2 regions of the Lactiplantibacillus paraplantarum genome follow, and region 1 is predicted to be linked to the other one. Evidence: riboswitches for the same ligand, from Rfam matches in the RefSeq annotation. Region 1 holds a riboswitch; the other holds the start of a gene.
The links. Region 1 has a riboswitch for preQ1 ahead of LP667_RS02205 (QueT transporter family protein). Riboswitches for the same ligand answer to the same signal wherever they lie in the genome.
Positions count from the first base shown of each region.

Region 2: another riboswitch for preQ1. It lies ahead of LP667_RS12265 (nucleoside hydrolase); the one in region 1 lies ahead of LP667_RS02205 (QueT transporter family protein).

Region 1 is NZ_CP032744.1:464,298-476,900, forward strand. Features, by position in the region: gene argJ (bifunctional glutamate N-acetyltransferase/amino-acid acetyltransferase ArgJ) at 1-613, shown strand, start outside; gene argB (acetylglutamate kinase) at 629-1,375, shown strand; gene LP667_RS02195 (acetylornithine transaminase) at 1,372-2,541, shown strand; gene argF (ornithine carbamoyltransferase) at 2,534-3,556, shown strand; PreQ1 riboswitch class I at 3,612-3,656, shown strand; gene LP667_RS02205 (QueT transporter family protein) at 3,665-4,171, shown strand; gene cbpA (cyclic di-AMP binding protein CbpA) at 4,660-5,298, opposite strand; gene LP667_RS02215 (L,D-transpeptidase family protein) at 5,453-6,847, opposite strand; gene LP667_RS02220 (L-lactate dehydrogenase) at 7,070-8,032, opposite strand; gene pth (aminoacyl-tRNA hydrolase) at 8,355-8,912, shown strand; gene mfd (transcription-repair coupling factor) at 8,932-12,459, shown strand.
Region 2 is NZ_CP032744.1:2,467,114-2,479,716, forward strand. Features, by position in the region: gene LP667_RS12215 (YueI family protein) at 1-176, shown strand, start outside; gene LP667_RS12220 (DUF554 domain-containing protein) at 278-955, opposite strand; gene LP667_RS12225 (MerR family transcriptional regulator) at 1,034-1,858, opposite strand; gene LP667_RS12235 (cation:dicarboxylate symporter family transporter) at 2,873-4,171, opposite strand; gene LP667_RS12240 (YagU family protein) at 4,554-5,057, opposite strand; gene LP667_RS12245 (ABC transporter permease) at 5,230-6,297, shown strand; gene LP667_RS12250 (ABC transporter ATP-binding protein) at 6,311-6,988, shown strand; gene LP667_RS12255 (MerR family transcriptional regulator) at 7,264-8,028, opposite strand; gene LP667_RS12260 (ECF transporter S component) at 8,214-8,765, opposite strand; gene LP667_RS12265 (nucleoside hydrolase) at 8,753-9,742, opposite strand; PreQ1 riboswitch class I at 9,763-9,807, opposite strand; gene LP667_RS12270 (dihydrofolate reductase family protein) at 10,445-10,984, shown strand; gene LP667_RS17090 (IS3 family transposase) at 11,085-12,029, opposite strand; gene LP667_RS17095 (helix-turn-helix domain-containing protein) at 11,966-12,493, opposite strand; gene LP667_RS12280 (cation:proton antiporter) at 12,551-12,603, opposite strand, start outside.

The DNA.
Region 1 (12,603 bases):
AGTTGATGGGGACGTCTTACAAGCGATGCTAAGCGCCAATGTTGATCAGACGTTTAATCAGATTACGGTCGATGGGGACACGTCTACTAATGATATGGTAGTCACGTTAGCGAATGGTTTGGCGGATAATCCTAGCTTACAAGCCGGTACCGCAGACTACGATATTTTTAATCAAGCATTGCACTATGTCTTAGGCCAACTTGCCAAGCAAATTGCGGCTGACGGTGAAGGTGCGACTAAGTTAGTTGAGTGCAATGTGACCCACGCAGCTACGACGGTTGATGGTCAACAAATTGCTAAGGCAATCGTTGGCTCAAATCTTGTCAAGGCAGCCATTTTTGGAGAAGACCCGAACTGGGGCCGTATTATTAGTACGATTGGTGCTACTGATGCGGACATCGACGTAGCAACGGTCGATATTGAAATGAACGGCATCTTACTCGTGCAGCAGAGCTTGGCTGTCGACTTTGATTTGGCGGCGGTGCAAGCAACCTTGCATGATCAGCAGATTATTATCGATGTCGATTTGCACCATGGAACAGCGAGTGGTCAAGCGTGGGGCTGTGATCTAACTTACAACTACGTCAAAATTAACGCGAGCTATCATACTTAAGCGGAGGTGGCGAAAATGACAAAACTAATTGTAATTAAAATTGGGGGCCAAGCGATCAGCCAGTTGAGCGCTGCTTTCTTTGAGCAGATCGCACAGTGGTATCAACAGCACTACCAGATTCTGATCGTACACGGTGGTGGGCCAATGATCAATCGGTTGATGACGCAGTGTGCCGTCCCCGTCCACAAGGTTAATGGTTTGCGGGTGACGGATGCGGCGACTTTGTCGTTAACTAAATTAGCACTGCTGGGCGATGCGCAACCGGCGTTACTCGCACAATTGACACAGCATCAATTACCAGTGTTAGGGCTCAACGCGGCGGATAACCAGTTATTGACTGGCGAGCTGATCGATTATCAACAACTGGGATATGTTGGCCGACTCACTAGTGTCAATCGCGTGCAATTAATACAATTGTTGACGCAACGTATCGGTGTCTTAGCCCCCTTAGCGTTAACGGCCACAGGACAGTGGCTCAATGTCAATGCGGATATGGCAGCGACCGTCCTGGCACAGCAGCTACATGCTGAGAAGTTAGTGTTGCTGACCGATGTTCCAGGCATTATGCATCACGGCAATGTGATGACGTCACTATCGCCACAACAGGCCCAGCAACTGATTAGGACGGCCGTGATTACTGCGGGCATGCAGCCTAAAGTACAAGCTGCCATTGCAGCTATTCAGACGGGGGTCAAGCAGGCTGTGATTACAAATGCGATTGATCAACCAGGAACTGCAATTATTCAGGAGGTGGCCGTATGACCATGCAACACGTCTTTCCAACCTATCAGCGTTTTCCATTTGCCATCACGGATGGTCAGGGGGTTCATTTGACCGATAACCATGGTAAGAGCTACTTAGATTTTACGGCGGGGATCGGGGTGTGCAACTTTGGTTACCAACAATCTCAAATTCAAACCGCTGTCACCCAACAGTTGAAGCACATTTGGCACACGTCAAATTTATACGAAAATGAGTTACAAGATACCGTTGCGGGCCTGTTAGTAAACGGTGAGGACCGCCTCGTATACTTTTCCAATTCGGGAACTGAAGCCAATGAAGCAGCGTTGAAGCTAGCGCGGAAGTACACGGGTAAGACTGGGATTTTAGCGTTTCAGCATTCATTTCATGGTCGGACCTATGGCGCCATGTCAATGACGGGCAATTCCCATATTCAGGCCGGTTATGCGCCATTAGTACCAGGCATTACGTTTGCAACTTATAACGATGACGCGGCCTTGGACAAAATTACGCCGGATTTGGCGGCCGTGATTTTAGAAGTGGTCCAAGGTGAAGGCGGCGTTTTTGCTGGTAAGCGAGCATGGTTGCAAGCTGTGAATACCAAGTGTCAGGCGATGGGCGTTTTATTAATCATCGATGAAGTACAGACGGGAATCGGTCGGACTGGCTACCGGATGGCCTATGAGGGTTATGGACTGGATCCCGATATTTATACGGTCGCTAAAGGTCTGGCAAATGGTCTACCAGTGGGCGCCATGGTCGGTCGGCGACAATTAGCAACAGCCTTTGGTCCGGGTAGCCATGGCTCGACGTTCGCCGGTAATGCCGTTGCCATGGCCGCAGCGAAGTGTGTGTTGGCACAATTAACACCAGCTTTGTTAACGACTGTTCGGGCCCATGCCGAGCTTGTTTGGCAAGCCCTAACGACCCAGGTTGAGCCGTTACCAGTAGTTAAACGCGTCACGGGTAAGGGGCTGATGATTGGGATCCACTTAGATGAACGAGTTCCAGTTAACCAGGTCATCACCCAGTTGCAAGCAGAGGGCTTATTGACATTATCGGCCGGCGATAATACGTTGCGCTTGTTACCCCCAATTGTGATGCAACCAGCCGATCTATTAGCGGGTATTGCCCAGATTGCACAAGTGCTGACAGCTTTGACGACGGAGGTTACGACGAATGAATAATCAATTTGAAGGTCGGTCATTTTTAAAGGAGATTGACTTCACACCAGCTGAATTAACGTATTTAATTGACTTTGCTAGTCATTTGAAGACCCTTAAAGCACACCATATTCCACACCCGTATTTACAAGGGAAAAATATTGCGTTGTTATTTGAAAAGACGTCAACGCGGACGCGCTCCGCATTTACTGTGGCGGCCAATGATCTGGGCGCAAATCCAGAGTTTCTAGGTAAGGACGACATTCAATTTGGAACGAAGGAATCAGTTGTTGACACCGCGAAAGTGCTAGGGTCAATGTATGATGGTATTGAGTTTCGGGGATTTAAGCAAAGCACGGTGGAGGACTTGGCGACCTATAGCGGTGTTCCAGTCTGGAACGGGTTGACCGATGAGTGGCACCCCACACAGATTTTAGCGGATTTTTTAACGTTGAAGGAACACTTTGGTCATTTGAAAGGACTGACGCTGGCGTACGTTGGTGATGGCCGCAATAATATGGCAAATAGTTTACTTGTAGCGGGTGCGATGCTCGGAATCAATATGGCTATCGGGGCCCCGGCAGCGTTACAACCAGCACCAGCAGTTGTCGCGTTGGCTCAGCAGTATGCGCAGACAGCTGGTAGTACGGTTGTGATCACGGCAGATCCTCAGCAAGCCGTGGCCCACGCCGATGCACTGTATACGGATGTCTGGGTCTCGATGGGCGAGCAGGTCGACTATGGCACTCGGATCAAACAATTATTGCCGTTTCAGATCAACGCTGCGCTACTTGCAGCAACCGGTAAGACATCAACAATCGTCATGCACTGTTTGCCAGCACTACACGATGTGAAGACGAAGATTGGGGCTCAACTAGGTGAACAATATGGGATGACGGCGTTTGAAATTACGGATGATGTTTTTCAAAGTCCGCAGGCGGTCGTTTTTGAAGAAGCCGCGAACCGAATGCCAGCAATCAAGGCTATTATGGCCGCAACTTTAGGCAACTTATTTATTCCGACCAGCATTTTCGACTAGCTGTGCTTGCGGGAACAGCGCGAGCGTGCTACGATTATATTCGCTTTGTTTCAATCAATACGTGGTTCGTAACCATCCCACGTTAAAAAACTAGGAGGAATTAAGCGAATGACACAATCGAAAATTCGGCCATGGATCATCAATGCTTTGGTCGCTGCAATGTATGTTGTATTATGCCTAGGCCCTGCAGCATTTAGCCTGGCATCGGGCGCAATTCAATTCCGCGTTTCTGAAGGATTGAATCACTTAGCTGTGTTCAATCGTAAGTATATCTGGGGGATTGTTGCCGGCGTTATTTTGTTTGACGCCTTTGGTCCGGGGGCGAGTCTCCTTAACGTCCTCTTCGGTGGTGGGCAATCATTGCTAGCACTACTAGTATTGACGTGGTTGGCCCCCAAGTTAAAGACGGTTTGGCAGCGGATGCTACTAAACATCGTGTTGTTCACGGTTTCGATGTTTATGATTGCGCTGATGATTACCATGATGAGTAGTGGTGTCGCTTTCTGGCCGACGTATTTAACGACCGCTTTATCAGAGTTGATTATCATGAGCATCACCGCACCAATTATGTACAGCCTTGATCGGGTCTTACACTTTAGTGACCGGATTCAATAGGGTGTAACTGAATTTAATATTAATAACGACCGGCGTAGTATGTGAAGAAGGTTTCTTCGCATACTACGCCGGTCTCTTACTTGTTCATTTAATGAAATGAAAGGTGGCCGCTTTGATTTTTTGTTGACTATTTTGATACTGGAACTTTAAGTGAAATATCAGAGGGCATTCTCTACTTTGTCGAAACGTTCAATTATGACTACGGTCATTCAGAAATAGTAAGTTATCACAATATCTTTTTCGACCTGACAGTTGATTGACAAAATTACGGTTTATGCAAAATAATGATAAGTCCAGTAAAAGTTGAGCACTTCAATCCCACCACGTTCCGTCAATTGACAGAAATGCCTGGAGGTCGGTGGTAGGACGCTCCAGCCAGACATGTTTATGCTAACTCGACTTTTTTTCAGCGGGCCTAAACTGGCCGCTGTTGATCTGAGAATGCAGCGCATTAAAAAAGCCCCAAGGCAACCTCGGGGCAACTATGATTATTCAGCTTGTAAATCTTCCACTTCGATGACTTTGAATTGTTTGCGATTCAAGTTGTCGATAATCCGTTTGAGCTTTTCACTGTCGACATTTTCTGGTAGGGTGAAGAGCGTCCGGTAACCCAGAGTACCGTTTTGAACGTCTAAAGTCAGACAGCCAGCGATTGAAGTATACTTCGTAATAATCTTAGCCATGGCTGCCAAGTCACCACGTTCACCAACGGATACGACCGTCAATACATAACTGCCAACATTGACGTTCCAAGATTGTGATAGCATGTCGAGTAAGCGTGTATGAGTTAGGATACCGTAGAAATAACCATGTTCATCGAGCACTGCGATATATGGCAAATCTTTGATGGAGAAGAAGATATTGTAAAACGCGGAGTCAACTTGAATCGTTTTCGTGGCATTTTTAAGCAAGGTTGTCACGGGAAGCGACATGTCGCCGCCCCGGGACTTGTGACGGTAAATGTGCATCTTATAGATGTTACCACGGAAGATATGACCAGTTTCATCTAAAATTGGAATACAGCGGAAGCCGGAATCTTCTAAGACTTTCAAGGCGTCTTCTAAAGTTGCGTCCGCCGTAATGGTGACGAGGCGTTCTTTAGGCTTAACGAGTGTTTTTAATAGCATAGCAGTTGGTCCCCCAGATTTATTAGTTTGTTTTAATAAATAATACCATAAAACGGCTAGTGACACGTATTATTATGAAGCTGCATAACGCTAAAATGGGATTAAAAAGCCGGCCTGAATAGTATCAGGCCGGCTCAATTAAATTAAATTTAAATTAGAAAACGATGACTGGCGTGCCAACTGGTACAGCGGCAAAAACTTTTTTCATGACAGAAGGGGGCGTATTCACACAACCATGCGAGCCGTGCTTCTTGTACCAAGTACCACCATATTGAGTTTGCCATGAAGAATCGTGAATTCCTTCGCCGGTATCATCGAACGGCATCCAGTAAGAGACTGGTTGGGAATAACTTGAGCCGTCGTCATTATCACCTTTAAGGGTCGCGTTCTTTTCCTTATTCCAGATGTACCAAACGCCCGTTGTTGTGGCGTGTTTACCAGGCTTTCCAGTAACGATGTCCGTTGAAACTTTGAGTTTACCATCGACGTAGACGTACATATGTTGATTTTCTTTATCAACTTCAACGTAAGTGTTACCAATGTCGGTGCCTTTGTTATTGTATCCGGAGCCGCTGGTGATTGGTGAGCGGGTAAAGTCTTTACCCTTCAAGATTTCAGCAGCGAGGGCCTTTGCTTCCGCTTCGGTCTTAATGGTCCAGCCATAAAAGCCGCCACTGACGGATACGGTTCCACGCGCCGTACTCTTGAACTGACGCGTCGTATGATAGGTATGATACTTATCATTCAATTGTTTTACGTAAGTCAAGACAGCACTTTGGTCCAAACTAACTTTGCCCTGCTTATCAACTTTAATCCAACTGAGAATTAAGTCGTGGGGAATCGTGAACTTGTGGCCGTTGATGTTATAAGTGGCTGTTTCAGCGGCGTATTTAGCTGATTTGGCCTTAGCCGTCTTTAAGCTGGTACTCGTGCTTGTGACGGTTGGCGCGACATAAGCCGCTTTAAGGGCGATGTGACTGTCACCATTACTGATGGCCTTAGTCACAACGCGCTTGAGTTTGGCTTGATCCAGCTCAGTTCCCTGAACTTCCTTCTTAATTTCAACTTGGTCATGTCGATAAACTAACTTGGCATTTTCAGTTTTAGTGCGGTTAGTTTGATTAGCGGTTGTAGTGATCTTTTGTAGTAAATTTTTCAGATCAGTGTGATTGATTGTTAGCTGTCCAACTGCTGCACTATCATCAGCCTGAGCGGATTGCAACAGTGCGAGGGGCCAACGCCAATAGTTTTGCTTGGCTGCTAGCTTAGTTAGGTCTTTTTTAGTATTGATCGTAATTCCGGCTGATTTACTGGTGAATGAATATTTTGTCTGACCACTTTCAATAATCCGATAAGTGCGATGCTCTAAAGCCCGGTTAACTTTCGGTGCGGCCTGAGTTGCAGTTTTGCCGCTGACATCAACGCCGGCAATGGAAGTGTTAGTGAGGAACGTTTGTTGGTGTTGCCAGATTAAACTGGTGGCAACATACCCGATGACTAGGAGACCGAGGAGACTGCCCCCAATCATTAGTCCACGTTTATGTTTCATAATTAAGTTGGTCCTCCATATATTTGTAATATTCTCACCTTATAACAGAAGTTACATGAGTGCAAACTTCAGGGCCGGTAATCGTGATAAGAAAGTTTTAAAAATAGTATTTAAATTAGGAAAGTGTAATCACAATGGGCTGCTAGTTTATCCGCAATTAAGCACAAAAAACGCCCGTCTATTATAGGCGAGCGCTCATCATATATTTAATTAGATAAAAGTTTATTTATTTTCTAATTCAGCTAATCCGTCATTAAGCACTTTTTTCAAAGTTGCGGCGGAATCTTGCATCTTCTTGAGTTCGTCAGCTGAAAGTGGTGATTCGATGATTTGTTTCAAACCAGTGCCACCGATCACAGCCGGTGTCCCGATGTAAATGTCGTTTAAGCCGTATTGGCCGTCCATGTAGGCCCCTACTGGTAAAACAGCATTTTCATCACGTAAAATGGCTTTGGAAATCCGCATTAAAGCAGTCCCAATACCGTAGAACGTGGCACCCTTCAAGTTGATGATGTCGTAAGCTTTGTTACGAACACCATCTTCTAGTTTGGCTAAATCTTCGTCAGAAACGCCTTGTTCCTTAGCGACATCACGAACTGGGCGTGTGCCGATGGTGGCAGTTGAGTATGCCGCAAATTCAGAATCACCGTGTTCACCCATGATGTAAGCATCAACGGAACGTGGATCAACATTGAATTGTTTGCCTAACGCAACGCGTAAACGTGAAGAGTCTAAGGAAGTCCCTGAACCAATGACGCGGTCCTTTGGAAAACCAGAGAATTTCCAAGTAGCGTAAGTTAAGATGTCAACTGGGTTAGCAGCAACTAAGAAGATGCCGTCAAAGCCGGAGTCAACCACTGGCTTAACAATGGATGATAGGATATTTAAATTCTTGTTAACTAAGTCTAAACGTGATTCACCTGGCTTTTGAGGTGCACCGGCTGTAATAACAACTAAGTCAGCGTCCTTGCAATCTGAATATTCGCCTGAGTAAATCTTCTTGGGAGCGGTGAATGCTTGGGCGTCTTCAAGATCAAGGGCGTCACCCTTTGTCCGATCTTTAACAACATCGACAATTACAAATTCTTCAGCAATTCCTTGTTGTGCCATGGCAAAAGCGTAACTAGAACCAACGGCGCCGTCGCCGACTAACACAACTTTTTGATGATTTGGCATGCTTGACAAAATAAGTCATCCTCTCGTAGTGAAAATTTAGTTTTACAAGTGAAGTATACCATGTTTGTGCAAAATAAGTGCTAAATTGAACATGCTTTTAATGTAATTATTAACAATGTCCTTAAAACTCTTTGACGGGCGTCGATAAGCCCTTTGTGGTATACTTACTGCACTTAATATACGCTAACTTTTAAACACGTGACTGGCATAGTAGTCGATCACCTGTGAGCAGCGTGGCTGGTCAGTTCGTCACGTTACGCAAAGTTGCCGAATCGGGTCAATACCGGTTCGGCCTGTTTTGGTATGCAAAGTAATAGGAGAAGATAAGTTTATGAAAATGATTGTTGGATTGGGAAACATTGGGCGACAATACGCACAGACGCGGCACAACGTTGGTTTTATGATTGTTGATGAATTAGCTAACAACCTTAACACTACGTTTCAAACGAGTAAGTTTGAAGCGCAGGTTGCAACGGCCTTTCAGGGTGGTGAGAAGGTCTTGCTTGTTAAACCTTCTACTTATATGAATGATTCTGGACGGGCAGTGGGACCGTTGATGAGTTATTACAATGTTGATCCCACGGATTTACTCGTCATCCATGATGACTTGGACTTACCATTAGGCAAAGTGCGATTAAAACAAAAAGGTTCAGCGGGTGGTCATAATGGTATTAAGAGCATTATTAATCATGTTGGCGATCAGCACTTCAAGCGGGTCAAAGTTGGGATTGACCATCCCCAGAAGATGAGTGTTGTTGATTATGTATTGGGTAAATTTACGCCGGCTGAAGTAACTGAATTCAATGATGCGAAGATAACAGCATTGGCAGCGATTGAAGCTTGGTTAGCAAATGATGATTTTGCGGCAGTTATGAATCAATATAACTAGCCCGGGAGGAAACAACAGAATGGATATTGAAACGATTGTTGAGCAAACGCCTGACTTTCAAACGATTTTGGCGGGAATTAGTCCGCATAGTCGGCAATTGATCACGGGATTAAACGGTTCGGCCCGAACAGTTTATTTAAGTGCGTTATTTCATCAATTAACGCATTCGTTACTGATCGTAACTGATAATGGATTTCACGCGAGCCAATTAGTTGATGATTTGACTAGTCTTTTAGACGAAGAACAAGTCTTTTTGTTTCCAGCTGAAGAGATGATTGCGACGGAGGTGGCAACTAGTTCACCGGAATCACGGGCACAACGCGTTCAAGCATTAAACGCGTTATTGAGTGATAGTCCGGCAGTAGTTGTCACTTCGGTCGCTGGCGCGCGGCGCTTTTTACCCCCTGTCGCGCAATTTCAAGCAGCGACGTTATCACTAGCAGTTGGTGCAGATATTGATCTGGAAGTCTTACAACGGCAGCTGCATGACATGGGTTATGTTAAGGAAAAGTTGGTTGCTCGTCCTGGTGATTTTGCTGTGCGGGGATCAATCGTTGATATCTATCCGTTAGATGCAGATTATCCGTTGCGACTAGACTTCTTCGATACTGAAATCGATACACTGAAGTATTTCGATCCGGAGACACAACGATCGGTGGAAAATCTGGATGGCTATACGATTTTACCGGCAACGGATTTTATTTTGACAGCGGATATGTTGCAGGCGGGGGCCAAACGTCTGAAGACGGCGATGACGGCCGAGAGTAAGCAACTCAAACCAGCGGAGCGTCAGACCTTAGCCGATAATTTAGCCCAACCGATTGCTGATATGGAAAAGGGTATTATCGGTAACGATTTACTATTATATGGTGAGTATTTATATGATCGTAAGACAAGTATTTTTGACTATATGAGTGCTGATGGTCTCGTGGTCTTTGAAGAATATTCCCGCCTACTCGATAGTGAACAACAATTGTTAACACAAGAAGCCGACTGGGTTACTGACCAATTAGCACATCATCGCGTGCTGGCGAGTGCGAGTTATGGTAATGATATCCGTGATTTATTACGTGATGATCATCATGCACAACTATTGATCTCACTGTTTCAAAAGGGAATTGGTAATGTCAAGCTATCTCAGGTGACGAATGTCCGAACCCGACCGATGCAGGAGTTCTTCGGCCAATTACCGACCTTGAAGACGGAACTAGATCGTTGGCACAAGTTACAACAGACAGTGGTCTTAATGGTGTCAGAAGCTGAACGGTTGACCAAAGTCAGCAATACGCTTGATGATTTTGAAATCGAAGCGGTGATGACCAAGGCTACTAATCTACAACCGGGTGCGGTTCAAATCGTACAGGGCAGTTTGCAAAATGGTTTTGAATTTCCTGATGGTAAGTTAGTTATTGTGACGGAACAGGAAATGTTCAAAAAGGTTGCTAAGAAGCGACCGCGTCGTCAGACCTTAGCTAATGCCGAACGGTTGAAGAGCTATACGGATTTAAAGCCAGGTGATTACGTGGTGCACGTCAATCATGGGATCGGGAAGTACGTTGGCATGGAGACGTTAGAAGTTGATGGCGTTCATCAAGATTACATCACCATTGCTTATCAGAATAATGCCAAGATTTTTATTCCGGTGACTCAGTTGAATTTGGTCCAGAAGTACGTTTCTTCAGAATCCAAAACCCCGCATATTAATAAGCTGGGTGGTACGGAATGGACTAAGGCCAAGCGCAAAGTCGCGGCTAAGATTGAAGATATTGCGGATGAACTAGTTGATCTGTATGCCAAGCGGGAAGCGGAGAAGGGGTATGCCTTTCCGCCAGATGACAGTTATCAAGATGACTTTGATAACGACTTTCCTTATCCGGAGACACCGGATCAGATTCGTAGTATTAATGAAATCAAGCATGACATGGAACGGCCAAAACCAATGGATCGTTTATTAGTCGGTGATGTTGGTTACGGCAAGACTGAAGTTGCCTTGCGAGCCGCATTTAAGGCAATCGAGGCCGGTAAACAAGTTGCATTTCTAGTGCCAACCACCATTTTGGCACAGCAACATTATGAGACGATGCTGAATCGGTTTGAAGGGTATCCGATCAATGTCGGCATGCTGTCACGGTTCCGAACGACTAAGGAAATGAAGGAGACCGTCCAACAGTTGAAGAATGGTGAGATTGACATCGTTGTGGGGACTCACCGGTTGCTGTCCAAGGATGTCGCTTTTGCCGACCTAGGACTACTGATTATTGATGAGGAACAGCGGTTTGGCGTCAAACACAAGGAACGACTAAAAGCACTGAAAGCAAGCGTCGACGTCTTGACCTTAACAGCGACGCCGATTCCGCGAACACTACACATGTCGATGTTAGGCGTTCGGGACCTATCAGTGATTGAGACCCCACCAACAAACCGGTATCCAATTCAAACGTACGTCATGGAACAGAATTTTGGCGTCATTAAAGAAGGTATTGAACGGGAAATGCAACGCAATGGTCAGGTCTTTTACTTGCACAACCGGGTGCATGATATTGACAAGGTAGTCGCGCAGATTAAAGATTTAGTCCCAGATGCGGCGGTTGCCCATATTGATGGTCAAATGCCGGAGTCACAACTAGAGGGTATCCTCTATGATTTTATTCGTGGCGAGTACGATGTGTTAGTGACCACGACAATCATTGAGACCGGGGTTGATATTCCAAACGTTAACACCTTATTTGTGGAGAATGCTGACCGGATGGGCTTGTCACAGTTATACCAGTTACGTGGGCGCATTGGTCGTAGCAGTCGGGTGGCCTATGCATACTTTACTTACCAGCAAAATAAAGTTTTGACGGAAGTTGGTGAGAAGCGGTTACAGGCAATCAAAGACTTCACAGAACTCGGATCCGGATTCAAAATTGCAATGCGTGATTTATCGATTCGGGGTGCTGGGAATTTATTAGGTAAACAACAACACGGCTTTATTGATTCGGTTGGGTACGACCTATATACTCAGATGCTGTCAGAAGCGGTGGCGAAGAAACGTGGTCAGGCGGCCAAGGTTAAGACGGACGCGACTGTTGAGTTAGGTATTGAGGCGTACTTGCCGACTACCTATATTGAAGATGAACGGCAAAAAATCGAAATTTACAAACGAATTCGTCAGTTGGAAAATAATGATCAGTACATGGAAGTTCAAGATGATTTAATGGATCGTTTCGGTGACTATCCGGTAGAAGTTGCTGGATTATTAGCGGTAGGTAAGTTGAAACTGTTGGCGGATGATGCACTGATAGAAAAAATCCAACGCGATGATAGTGATTTACACTTAACGCTATCTAAACAGGGGACGGCTAAGCTAGATACTAAAGATATCTTTAAAGCCTTGGCAAAAACTAAATTAAAAGCGACAGTTGGAATTGATGATGATAAAATGAAGGTTAAATTAGTCATTCAGCCAAAAATGGAGCAGGATGAGTGGCTGGCACAACTGACCCAGTTTGTCGAACAGTTAAGTTTGATCTTGGCAGAAGACGACGTGGTCAGTGCGTCCTAGATTAGTGCTTGTCGTTGCTTTGAGTGCTCATAGGACGGCTGGTCGAACAGTTGCTAAGTAAATCGCATGACCAGATCGAGTTAATTCGGTCAGGTTGGTGGACTAAGTGAAAAGTAATTTAGGATAAAACACCGAGTTGGTCGG
Region 2 (12,603 bases), 1.1 Mb from region 1:
TTGCGCTAGTAGCGAACTGTGCCATCACACCCACCACGATCGACATCGATGAGCGTTTTCCGGTGCCACCACTTAGCACAACTACAGATTGGTCGCACGATGCCCTGATTGATCACATTCACCGTCATTTGGAACGGAATCGTGAACTTTTTGGCATCAAACACCATCTGATTTGAGCCGACTATCATTGCATTCGACTATTAGTTTGGCTGAATTATCTCAATATAATCGAATTACTATTCGGTGATACTTGTTGATTTCAAAACCGTCATCGAATTTAGAATAATTGCATGACACTAATTACAACCGGTGGCACTAATAGGGCCGGCAATAAGTTTAACGTACTAAATTGTTTGATTTTTAGCATTCCCAAACCAGATGCCAAAATTAAGATGCCACCAACAATGGTAACTTCATTCAGTAACGCAGTACTTAACGCCCCCTTTAAGACTAGCGCCAAAACATATAAGCTGCCTTGCCAACAAAACAGCACTCCCGCCGCGATGGCAATGCCAAAACCAAATGTCGATGCTAAGACGATTGACGTAATCCCGTCTAACATGCCGTTTGTAAACAAAAACGTATAGTCATGTTTTAAAGCCGCCTCAATCGGTCCCAAAATAGATAGTGAACCAATGCAATACAGCAACACCGCGGTTGCCAACCCCTCTGCTAAGTTGCCACCGGCCAAGCGACTCACCCAGCGATCAAAATGGCCCTGAATATCCAAGGCTTGGCCAATTAGGCCACCGACTGCCAAGCTAACAATAAAGAGCACCGGGTACTTGCTCTGTGGCATCCGCTGCACGACCGCGTTAATCCCAATCACACAGGCCGCCAACCCTAACGCTTGTAGTAATATCGCATGATAGGCTGGTTTGATGCCCTTTTTAAAGATACTGCCTACCAAGCAACCAGCTAAAATCATGCTCGTATTAAAAATTGTTCCAATCATAGCTTCACTCCTTGTACTGATACCATATCTTGCATACTAAATTGACGTATCCGACCAATCATTATTTAGTATAAAGTCTCAAGTAGCTTGAGAGTCAATCGGAATTTGAATCTGGGTAATCGACTGTGCAACCTGATCAGTAATCCCGTAATCAATCAACGCCGTCTCAACTGCAGTTCCTGTCACTTGCCACCCCTGCTCATGACAATCTGCTAACAATTGCCGATACTGAGTGGGAGCATCCACATGCGTGCCATGAAAAATACGTTGTGCGTAAGGCTCAGCCACTAGCCGTTCTTGCTGTACGGGGATCACATCGCCGGGCTCAAATACTAGACAGATTCCTGTATAGCGTTCAAAGTGCCCGGCTTGGACCGCTTGCTGGTCAAGTAACAGTGCGACCTTACCTAAAAAGATTTCATTTGTTACACCGGTCTGCTTCCGTAACTTAGCAATAACCAATTCAATATCGTCTTGTGGTCGATATGGCTGCCGCAACGCCACCATTGGCCGTTCCGGGAGTATTACCCGTTCAGTCCGATCAAAATTGGCTGTTTGCGCCATTTCAATCTGAGCCAAGCGATTATTAATCCGCTGTTGAACTGCCGTTAGCAAACGTAACTGCCTCTCAATCTGCTGGTTTTGCGTCGTTAACATATGTGTTAACTTTGGTAACTCACGGGCTGCAAAAAAATCAGCGATGGTCGCTAGTGACATACCAAGCGCCCGTAAATATTTAATCGTACTTAAACGCTCAAATTGTGGCGTACCATAATAACGGTAATGACTATGGGGATCAACTCGGGCTGGCGTCAATAGCCCAATTTCATCATAATAGCGCAACGTGGCTACCGGAATATCAAATAACTGCGCAAGTTGTCCAATCGAAAAATCAGTCGCCATACTGCCCCTCCTCTTGTAAATACTTTATTACTATCCGTTGTGCTAGTTATTATATAGTATTAATTGTGCTTAAAACATGTCAATATCTAAGAACACAAGCAACCCAGCTTGGTCCCGCTGACAAGCGTGCAATTTGGCGGAAAATTCCTTAATTAGCTCGTTCTACGCCGGCTTCCAGCCATTCCTGCCGGGATTGCATTTAAATGCAGTTATTGATGGATTCAACTTTAGTTAAACTAGTCGTTGTTTCATATACAACAGCTTAAGATGCGATTATTGGGATTGGCAATAGCTGCAATCAGCTATTCGTTTTTTAGTTGCCATGCTAATATTTCAGTATTTCAAACAGCAGATTCAGACTAACACCACGGTTAGCTAAAAGTTCCATACAACAACTATTCCACAATCAATTGTATCAAGAAGCGTGATTGTTTATCAGCCATTCGAGCGGCCTACTGAAACGTGCTCGGTGCCACTGAAGCTTGTGCTTGTTACACCAACGGACTAATGCCAAAACCGCATTAATCCGTTGGCTGGGCAATGCTCGGCTTCAACCCGTGGCCCGCACAGGCTTTTAGACTGGAGGGGCTGGGTGACAATGCTCAGTAGCCAAATTATTCTTAGCTGGAAGTGACTTGCTTCCGGCTTAGAATAAGACTCGTATTTGAGATTGCGCAGTGGGCTTCTGCGTGAGCTCAAATCGACGTCGGCTACGTTTCAGCAATTGGCACCCAGCCCCGGAGGTCGGCATCGGGCGCGCATATATTGACGAACAGTAATCCAACTAACTGGCATGTTTTAAATCATGCTTCATACTAAGTAATAACTAGTACAACGCATCCTAAATGACAATCACTACCACGGCCACATAATAAAACAGTTGCGCTCAGAATGGCATTTCTGAAACGCAACTGTTTTATTTATGACTCATCAGTAGCCGTCATCATTGGATCACTTATCATTATCGTTTGGCTTCATGTTACTAATAGCCACACTAATCACCGCGAGCGACTATTATTTAGCCGCCGTTCGGGTACGACCTGCTCGAATCTCAGCCAAATACTGGTCACTTTGAGCCGTATCGAATTCGTGTTCAGACTTACCAATAATAACTGCGGCTAACGAATTACCGACCACATTGACAACCGTTCGACCCATATCCACTAACCGGTCAATCCCCGCAATAAAGGCGAGTCCCTGTACCGGAACGCCGATCGTCGAAATCGTCGCGAGCAGAACAACGAATGAAGCACCTGGAACGCCAGCAATTCCCTTTGATGTAATCATTAACACAATCAGTAAGGTGATCTGCTGACTCAGCGACAAATGAATCCCATACGCCTGTGCTAGGAACAGCGCTGCTAACGATTGGTAGATTGCGGAGCCGTCTAAGTTAAACGTGTACCCAGTTGGAATAACGAATGAGACAATTCCTTCACTAACACCGTACTTCCCCATCTTATCAATGATTCGTGGCAAGGCTGCCTCAGAGCTCGCCGTTGAAAAGCCAAGCACCATTTCGTCACGAATCACTCGTAGTAGGTGCCAAATATTTAAACCGAACAGCTTACCAACAATCCCCATCACAACCACAATGAAAATCGCCATGGTAATATAGGCGAGAATAATAAAATAACCTAGGGGGGCCAGCGCCTTCAAGCCCATCTCTGCAACCGTCACTCCAATCAAGGCACAGACGCCAATTGGGGCGGTGTGCATGACCCAGTTAGTCACTTTGAACATCGCTTCAGCAACGGCATTCATAAAGTCCAAAATAATTTTGCCCTGTTCACCGATTGCGGCAGTTCCTAAGCCGAAAAAGACGGCAAAGAAAATAACCGGAATCATATCACCAGCAGACAATGATTTAAAAACGTTAGTTGGAATAATTCCCATCACCGTTGACCAAATGCCATTATGAGAAACCGTCTTAGCCGTTTGAACGTATTGACTAATATTCGACGCATGCAGTTGATGAATATCGATATAATCACCGGGATGAAAAATATTACCCATTAGCAATCCCAAAGCAATTGCAATTGTCGTCATGATTTCAAAATAGATAATAGTTTTACCACCAATGCGACCCAACTTCTTCAGATCACCCATATTGGCAATTCCCGTAATTAGGCACGCCACTACAATTGGTAATACAATCATTTGTATTAGGCTGATGAACATGGTCCCAATATTTTGCATGGCTGTAATCGCCGTCTTGTTGCCATAAAAGACAACCCCTAATACAATTCCCAGCACTAGCCCAATTAAAATCTGCCAGCCCAAACTCAATCGAAACTGGCGATACCGTTTCATCTTTCCCTGCTTTTCCAAGCTACTTCCGCCCCATTCTCATTTATGGATGTTTTCATCAAATATTGCACACAATATTAATATTTTAGCACATTTCCGCTTAATATGAGAATTAAATTAAAAAGATAAGTATCAGAATCTGTTTGTCCTATCATAGTGCCTGTTATTGTCAGTTATTTTCCTCATAATCATCATACTACTTTGACTAGCACGTCTTTTATTACTAGTAAAATACGAACATTAATCAAAATAGCGTTAAATAAAACTAGCTTGATTAGAATTTTTAAGCTTTCCTAACCTAGCTAGTCTTTCAATTTAATTCCATATTTAATTATCATCACCAATGAATCAACTTAACCGCTCATTTCAGTAGCCGACCGCATTTTTACTTTGAGCGTGTCATCCGGTCATAGATTGCGGCACTGACCCAATCAGCAGTCCACATCCATAAGACATGTCCCACGGCCTCTGATACGTGCTCCGTCATCGGCTGATCCTTAGCAGCAGGAACGGTACCCAGTGCTGGTAAGATGCCATGATGAAAAGCCGTCCAAACGCCTAATCCGTACAGCGCACTGCTCCCCCCCTTAGCTCGGGGATGCTTGCGGGCCCACAAACTATAAGCCACGGCAAACGTTGTTGAGAAGCCAAAATGCATCACATAGCTGACACCAGGTAAGTCATGACCAGCATATGAATACGTTGCATGCGTAACACTGGCGGGAATGCCCATTTGTTGTAATAATTGTTGTGGGGGATTCGTTGCATCCCGTTCCGGCGTCCGTGGTGGTAAAATATTCTCCCACCCTAACTTAACCAAACCAGAAATCACACCGCCAGTAACACCAGCGATAACGGCGGCCCGATGATTGAACTGCTTTTTCACCATTACTAATTACCTACCTCTCTATATCAATAAGTCAATCATACCAGTCAGGGCAAACTTTTCGAAATAATTTAGCTTGACGACTAAATAAAAAAATTGATTTATCAGAATTAACGTGCTACTATAATCACATTGATTTATCGGGTGATAAATGAAATTAAGAGGAGGAATTGAGATGTATTTAGGCTTAAAAGAAATGAACCATGAAAAACTAAGATACGGATTACTTAGCGGTGTTTTACTGCTAATTGCGCTTGTCGTCTTTATGTTGGCAGGACTTGCTAATGGTCTATCCAATGGCAATCGCCAAGCAGTCGACCAGTGGGATGCGCAAACCGTCTATTTAAATAAGGACGCGAACCAGACATTATCTGCCTCCCAGCTCAAATTGGCAGATCAAGATCGCATTCAGGGCAATGACGTGGCCCCACTAGCTAGCCTATCAGGAACACTGCGAACAGCCAACAATGGTCTCAAAACAACCACGAGTGCTTTTGGAACCACTCGTGATAGCTTCTTGATGCCTAAAGTTGTCACCGGCCATCAGATTAACGGTAAGAATCAGCTGATTATCTCCGCGGCACTAAAAGACAAGGGCTACAAGTTAGGTCAAAAGGTTCGGATTGGAACCACTGATCAAAAAGTAACCATCGTTGGTACCTTTAAAGCAAGTACTTATAGCATTGCCCCGACAGTCTACACGGATGTTGCCACCCTTAATCGACTCAAGGGTAATCCCGTCACTAGCGGCGATCAACAACCAGTTAACGCGTTCGTGACTAAGAAAAGCCATTTTAAGAATCAGCACCATGGTGATATACAACGCTTGAGTATTGCGACCTTTATCGAAAAGCTCCCTGGTTACAGTGCCGAACAATTAACACTAAACACGATGATCTACTTCTTGTTTGTCATCGCGCTCGCCGTTATTGGTATTTTCATGTTCGTCTTAACCTTACAAAAACAAGCCTTATTTGGTGTCTTAAAAGTACAAGGAATTGGTACCAAACACATTCTGGCAGCCCTGCTAACCCAAAGCGTTGCGATGGCCATCATCGGCATCGGTATCGGCCTTTTAATTACACTAGGATTAGCTCAAATCATGCCGGCTGGTCTACCGTTCGCCATTGACTGGCCACAATTTGGAATTTATAGTGTGGCACTCTTACTAGCCGCAGTCATCGGGGCCTTGCTCTCATGGCGTACCGTTGCCAAGATTGATCCCGTTGTCGCCATCGGATAAGGAGGATTTCATTATGAGTCAACCAGTTTTAGCTTTACAAAATATCAACAAACAATTTGGGCACGGTCACACCGCCGTTAACGCTTTGACCAATGCCAACTTTGAGGTCAGTGCGGGGCAATTCGTTGCAATTATTGGACCATCAGGCTCGGGCAAATCAACCTTTTTAACGATTGCTGCCGGATTACAAACGCCCACTAGTGGACAAGTTATTCTCAATGGGCAATCCTTATCAAATCAAACGGAAAAGCAACGGTTAGCTTACCGTTTTAACGAAATTGGCTTCATCTTGCAAAGTTCCAATTTGATTCCATTTCTGACCGTACGTGAACAATTCAAACTCGTCGATAAGATGGCCCGGCGCAAATTCAACCAGGCTAGCACTGATGAGTTGCTCGCAGAATTAGCGCTCACTGAAGTCCGTGACGCTTACCCTAGTGATCTTTCAGGTGGTGAACGCCAGCGCGTTGCCATTGCTCGGGCACTTTATAACGATCCAAGTGTTATTTTAGCCGACGAGCCCACTGCAAGTCTTGACACACCGCGATCCATCGACGTAGTCAAGCGCCTTGCTAACGAAGCCCATCACCATCAAAAAGCTATCGTCATGGTCACACACGATCAACGTCTGATCGACGATTGTGACGTGGTTTATCAAATCGAAGATGGTCAAATGAGCCGACGTGATTAGTAGGCTATAAGCACAAAACCGTCCATAAATCTTTAAGACTTAAAAGGTCTTCTCCAAAACAATACTTGGAGAAGACCTTTTAAGCTTACACGGCCAATTACGACGCGTATTTTACAGATTATTATTGTCACAACTAACTTTTAAGCAGCCATCGTTTTTCGAATATTGACGCTTAAGAACCGCTGATTAAGTTAAGCCGCGCATCCACTAACCAACAATGGTGCTACCACTCACTTTGCTTCGACGCCATGGCTGGATAACACGGCGTTGACTAATTAATTTTGTGGCTCAGTATACTGTTCAATACACTGGACTAAGATTGCCGTAGCCCCGTTGCCCGCACGACCATCATAATACTGACGAAATCGCGGGTCTGCTAAATACAGCTGCGCTAATCCACGATGCATCGCTGGCTGATACTGCGCCCATGCATAGCACAACCAGTCACGATGAAGTTGATAAATCATTGCAGCGCGTTCTTCGGTCGGTTGTTGCAATTGTTGCGTTAAGGCCACTAATAATCGTTGCTCCGTCGCCTGCATAGTTGCGTAATCAGTGGCGCTAAGTTGACTAAAACGTTGATTTGCTGATTCGACCGCCTGCTCACCATAATGTTGGCGAGCTTCTGCGCCGTATTTAACTTCATGTTCATCGAGCTGTGTCTGCTTAAACGCTGCAAACTTCTCCTGATCATTCATTTGATTGCCCTCCCGTTGAGCCGCAATCGTCGTTTCCATCAAGGTCAACAATTGATCTAAATGTCGCCGTTCCTGTTGCAGCTGCTGATATTGTCGTTGAAGTTGTGTCACCACGACAGCTGCTGGTTGATCTAGCAATGTCGGCATCGTGGCCAATGGAATCTGTAACTGCCGGTATAAACAAATCCGTTGCAACCGATTAATCTGGGGTGTCTCGTAATACCGATACCCGTTGTCACCGATAAAAGCGGGTTTCAATAAACCGATTTCATCGTAGTAACGCAAAGTCCGTACACTAACACCAGCTAACGTTGCTAACTGCTTAATCTGATAAGCCATCATGATCACTCCTTTCAACAAGCTTTACTATAAGGGCTAACGTAACGAGAGGGTCAAGTCGTCGTCATCATTTTACTCAAAAAGATCGACTGATGCGTAGCGTAGTGCCCCCAGTCGACCTGACAAAATATCATTAAGTTGATAGATCATGGTACCGGCTAGCCAAACCATTGTCACGACGATACCAACTAATTTGCTTGCGGTAATTTATATCGTAAGGCCCGGTACACTAAGGCAACCACATAAACAGTAATAAAACGATCCAAGTAGTCCGTTCCCACTTGAATCAAAAAGACGGCCATTGGCTTACCCATCCCTGTTCCTAATAATAACTGAACTAGCATACTAGACCCTGATGAGGTGATTCCATGGAACAAGATAACCGTGATTGCCGTGGATAGTAGCGTTCCGGGAAGCGCGATTGCCCCAGCCAACCACCAACTTGAACGCCAAGTTCCCGGCTGGACTCGTCGATATAACCAGCCTGCCATGAATCCCGTTAACAACTGAACCGGCATGAAAAATAGTGAATACAAGTCAGTCGTGGCACCAACAATCACTCCCGTGGCACCCCCGGCCAGCATCCCGCCAAGTGGACCGAACACGGCCGCGGCTAACACCGTCCCAATTGAGTCCAAATAAATGGGTAATTTTAACATCAACGCAATATTACTGCCAATAATATTCAGTGCGATACAGAACGCTAATAACGTAATCGTACGGGTCTTTATTTTTCGCATGGCGTTACCAATTGATGCAAGACATGCGTCAAATCAGGCTCAGTCGCACCGATGACCGTCGTTAAGAACAAACGCCAGAAAGCCTCAACATCAACGTCCGTCATCACTTGGCTATTCACCGTTGCATGCCAAAAATCATGATCGTCAACAATCGATTGTCCGCGAGCGACACCATCCGTGACTACCGTCGTGTAACTGTCAAAGCCATGCAAAATCGTCGAATCAAGCATGCCCGCCACAGCCAACGGGTCATTGATCACGCAACCAATCACCCGCTCATATTGCCAGTGAAAGTCAAAGTAAAACTTAGTAATTTTCTCAATAAACGTCCCCATTGTGGGGTTAATATCTTTAATATAAGCTAACAAACTAGGTGTCAACACAATTTTACGAGTGACATCTAAACCAACCATCTGAATCGGAACCGGCATCAAGTCAAACACAACCTTGGCCGCATCTGGATCACACCAAAAATTGTACTCAGCAACTGGTGAACAATTACCATGACTGCGATAACTGCCACCCATCAATGTAAATTGATCGACTTGCTCAAACAAGTTCGGATCACGCTGCAGCACCGTTGCAATATTCGTCAATGGTCCTAACGCCAGAATTGAGGTGGTGGGCGCCTCCGTCAGCGTAGCTTCGATGAACCTAGCCGCATCTTGAATCGGTCGTACTGCTGTTACTGTCGGAATTTCGCTATTGCCTAACCCATCGTCACCATGTGTATCTTGGGCACTGGTATACGCGACTTCCAACGGGCGATTAGCCCCTAAGTAGACCGGAATATCTAACCGATCAGCTAAATCTAGAATTTTCAGTGCGTTTTCTGCACCAATATGGGTCGGCACATTCCCACAAACAATCGTAATCCCAATCACGTTTAGTGCCGGTGATTTTAATGCTAACAGCAGTGCTAAGCTGTCATCGATACCAGGATCACAATCAATAATAACGTTACGCGTCGCATTCATTCTCTTACCTCCGATAATTGAAGTTCTTGGTTTTTTATCCTGGGAAGTTTACGAACCAGGCCAGCTCACCCTGCGAATAACGTTCAAGGGCAGCCGAATTTATGAAATGCTAATCCAATTATAGCGGACCTTTTAGCGGTTGAACACCATCAATATTTAATTTTTGAGCTAGTTCCATCGTCAAACTTACGACTAGCTGTCCCGTTATTGGCCTTCCTCACAACACTCGGATACTGCATGTCAAATTAGTCGTCCCGTGACCGGCCACAAGCTTCTCCATTCTGGCGCCTGACTACTTAGCACCTACCACGACAAAGCAATCGATGTCTGATTATTCTTAGTTAAGCGGGTAGCTGTTAGCCATTCAAGCGACTTCCTAACACGTGCTCGGTACCAGCGAAGTGTATGCCATTGTTCAACTTCAATTTGTGCCCCCACAGACTCAAGACTGCAAGGATCGGCATAACAGCATGCATGCTGGCGAACAACCTCAGGAACCGCCTGTTTAATCAGGCTTCATACTAAATAATAACTAGCACCTCCGAATTGCACCCACTAGACGACTAACAATCCTAATACCGCAACCTAGCAGCCAAACAATGTCTCTTAATTATGTTACTGAACTTTTACCAGAGTTCAGTAAGTGTACAACTGGAAAACATGGTACAATATGACTACTAAAGATAAAGTAGGTGTCGAAACATGCGTAAAGTTCAGTTTTACGGGGCCATTTCAATTGACGGTTATCTAGCCACAAAGGATAACCGCTTAGACTGGTTGTTCCAAACAGCCGGTGCTAGTGATGCCCCCACCGAAGCATTTATGCAGCAAGTTGATACCGCCATCATGGGTCGCCATACTTACGAATACACGATGGAACAAACCACTGATCAACTCATTAATCCATATAATCCGGCGACCCGCAATATTGTTATGACTTCACAACCACATACTGGTGACGAACGTACTCAATTCACTAACACGCCTGTAACCGAGATCGTTGAAGAATTACGGCGCGCCGCGGGCCATAATATTTGGATCGTTGGTGGTGCAGGTGTCTTGATGCCGCTTTTGGCTGCCAACTTGATCGATGAACTATACATCCAGATTGCGCCAGTCATTTTGGGCGATGGCATTCCACTATTCAACGCCATTAACCAACAACAACGTTTTGAGTTGGTAACCACCAATCAATACGGTCAACTCGCCGAGGTTCATTTTCAGCGATTAAGTGTTGACTGATCGCCAAGTAGAACAGGACCGGCTTATTTGCAAAAATTGCAAATAAGCCGGTCCTGTTCAATCGACAACTAAAGTGAACCCTTAAAATTGGACAACTTTATTAAGCTGCTTTCTGGACGGTAAGTTCCCGGTATTTTATCGGGGACTTGCCGTCCAGTTTTGTTTTGATGCGCCGATGATTGTAGAAGTCTATCCATTCGTTCATAGCTTCGATAAGCGCTGTTTTGGTCTCAAAATGTTCATCCATAACCTCGACTTTCATAATGTGAAAAAACGACTCCATGGCGGCGTTGTCGAGACAAGTGGCTTTACGCGACATACTCTGAAATACATGGTGCTCTTTAAGCGTGTTTTGCCAGTGGCGATGCTGATACTGAAACCCTTGGTCAGTATGGACAGTCGTCCGATAATCTAACACCGGTATTTGATTTAGGGCTTCTTTCAAAGGCTTTAAAGCGAATTCAACGGTCGGGTGGTCACTGATATTGAAAGCCAGAACCTCTCCATTGAAGAGGTCGAGGACTGGTTCTAAATAAACCCGTTCATTTTGGCTTTGGTTCCCATATCGAAATTCACTGACGTCGGTGACTAACTTCTGGTAAGGCCGATCTGTTTTGAATCGTCGCTTAAGTCGATTTGGGGCGATGACGCCAACAGTTCCCTTGTAAGAATTATACTTTCGTTTCTGCCGATTAAAGGCGCCACATAGCCAGTCTTGTTCCCGCATAATCCGTAAGACCCGCTTATGATTGATTTTAAAGCCATAAGCGTCATGTAAAGCACCGGTTATTCGTCGGTACCCGTATTTCCGAGTATATTTTGGATCTTGTTGACGAATCTCATCAATTGCCTGAATAATTTGTGAATCATCTAAGTTACGACCACGATGCTCCTTAGCATAATAATACGTGCTGCGAGGAATACGAACAGCCTTAAGAACTAGTTTGATGGAAACTTGAAAATTCTGCCTTAACTCGTCTACTAGTTCGATGAGTTCGTGTGTTTTGACTTCTTTCGTGCTAAGGCATCGAGTTTTTTTAAGAATTCATTTTCTATTTTTAACATTTGATTCTCTTGTTTTAGCTGCTTCAATTCTGCGGCTGGAGTCTGTGGTTTTTCAGGTTTGGGGTTGTTCTGCTTGTGTTTGGCCATGGTCTTAGGATTCCCTCGTTTGCACTCAAGTCCCGCTATTCCAGATTCCTGGAAGTGTTTTTCCCACTGCCAAATCGTACTTGGCGACGACAAGTCAAAGTGTAAGGCAGTCACTGGAAGCGAAGCTTGATTTCGTTTCCTCCAGTTTAATACATCGACTTTGAACTGACTAGAATATTCTTGGGACATTGACCGGTCTTTTAGACCTTCAATACCTCGCCGCTCAAATCGATGAACCCAACCCAGAATGATTGCATGATTGCTAATGCGATACTTCTTAGCTAGAGACGGTGAACCTTTACCAGATAAGTATTCAGTAACGACCTTTATTCGAAGTTCTAAATTAAATTTTGACATAGTAAAACCCCCAAGGTTAGATTTGGTGTCCAACCTTAGGGGTTCACTTTAAACTTTTTATCCTTCAGCTTGTTTTTTGACTGCTTGACGCAGTAGTAACGGTGCAATCA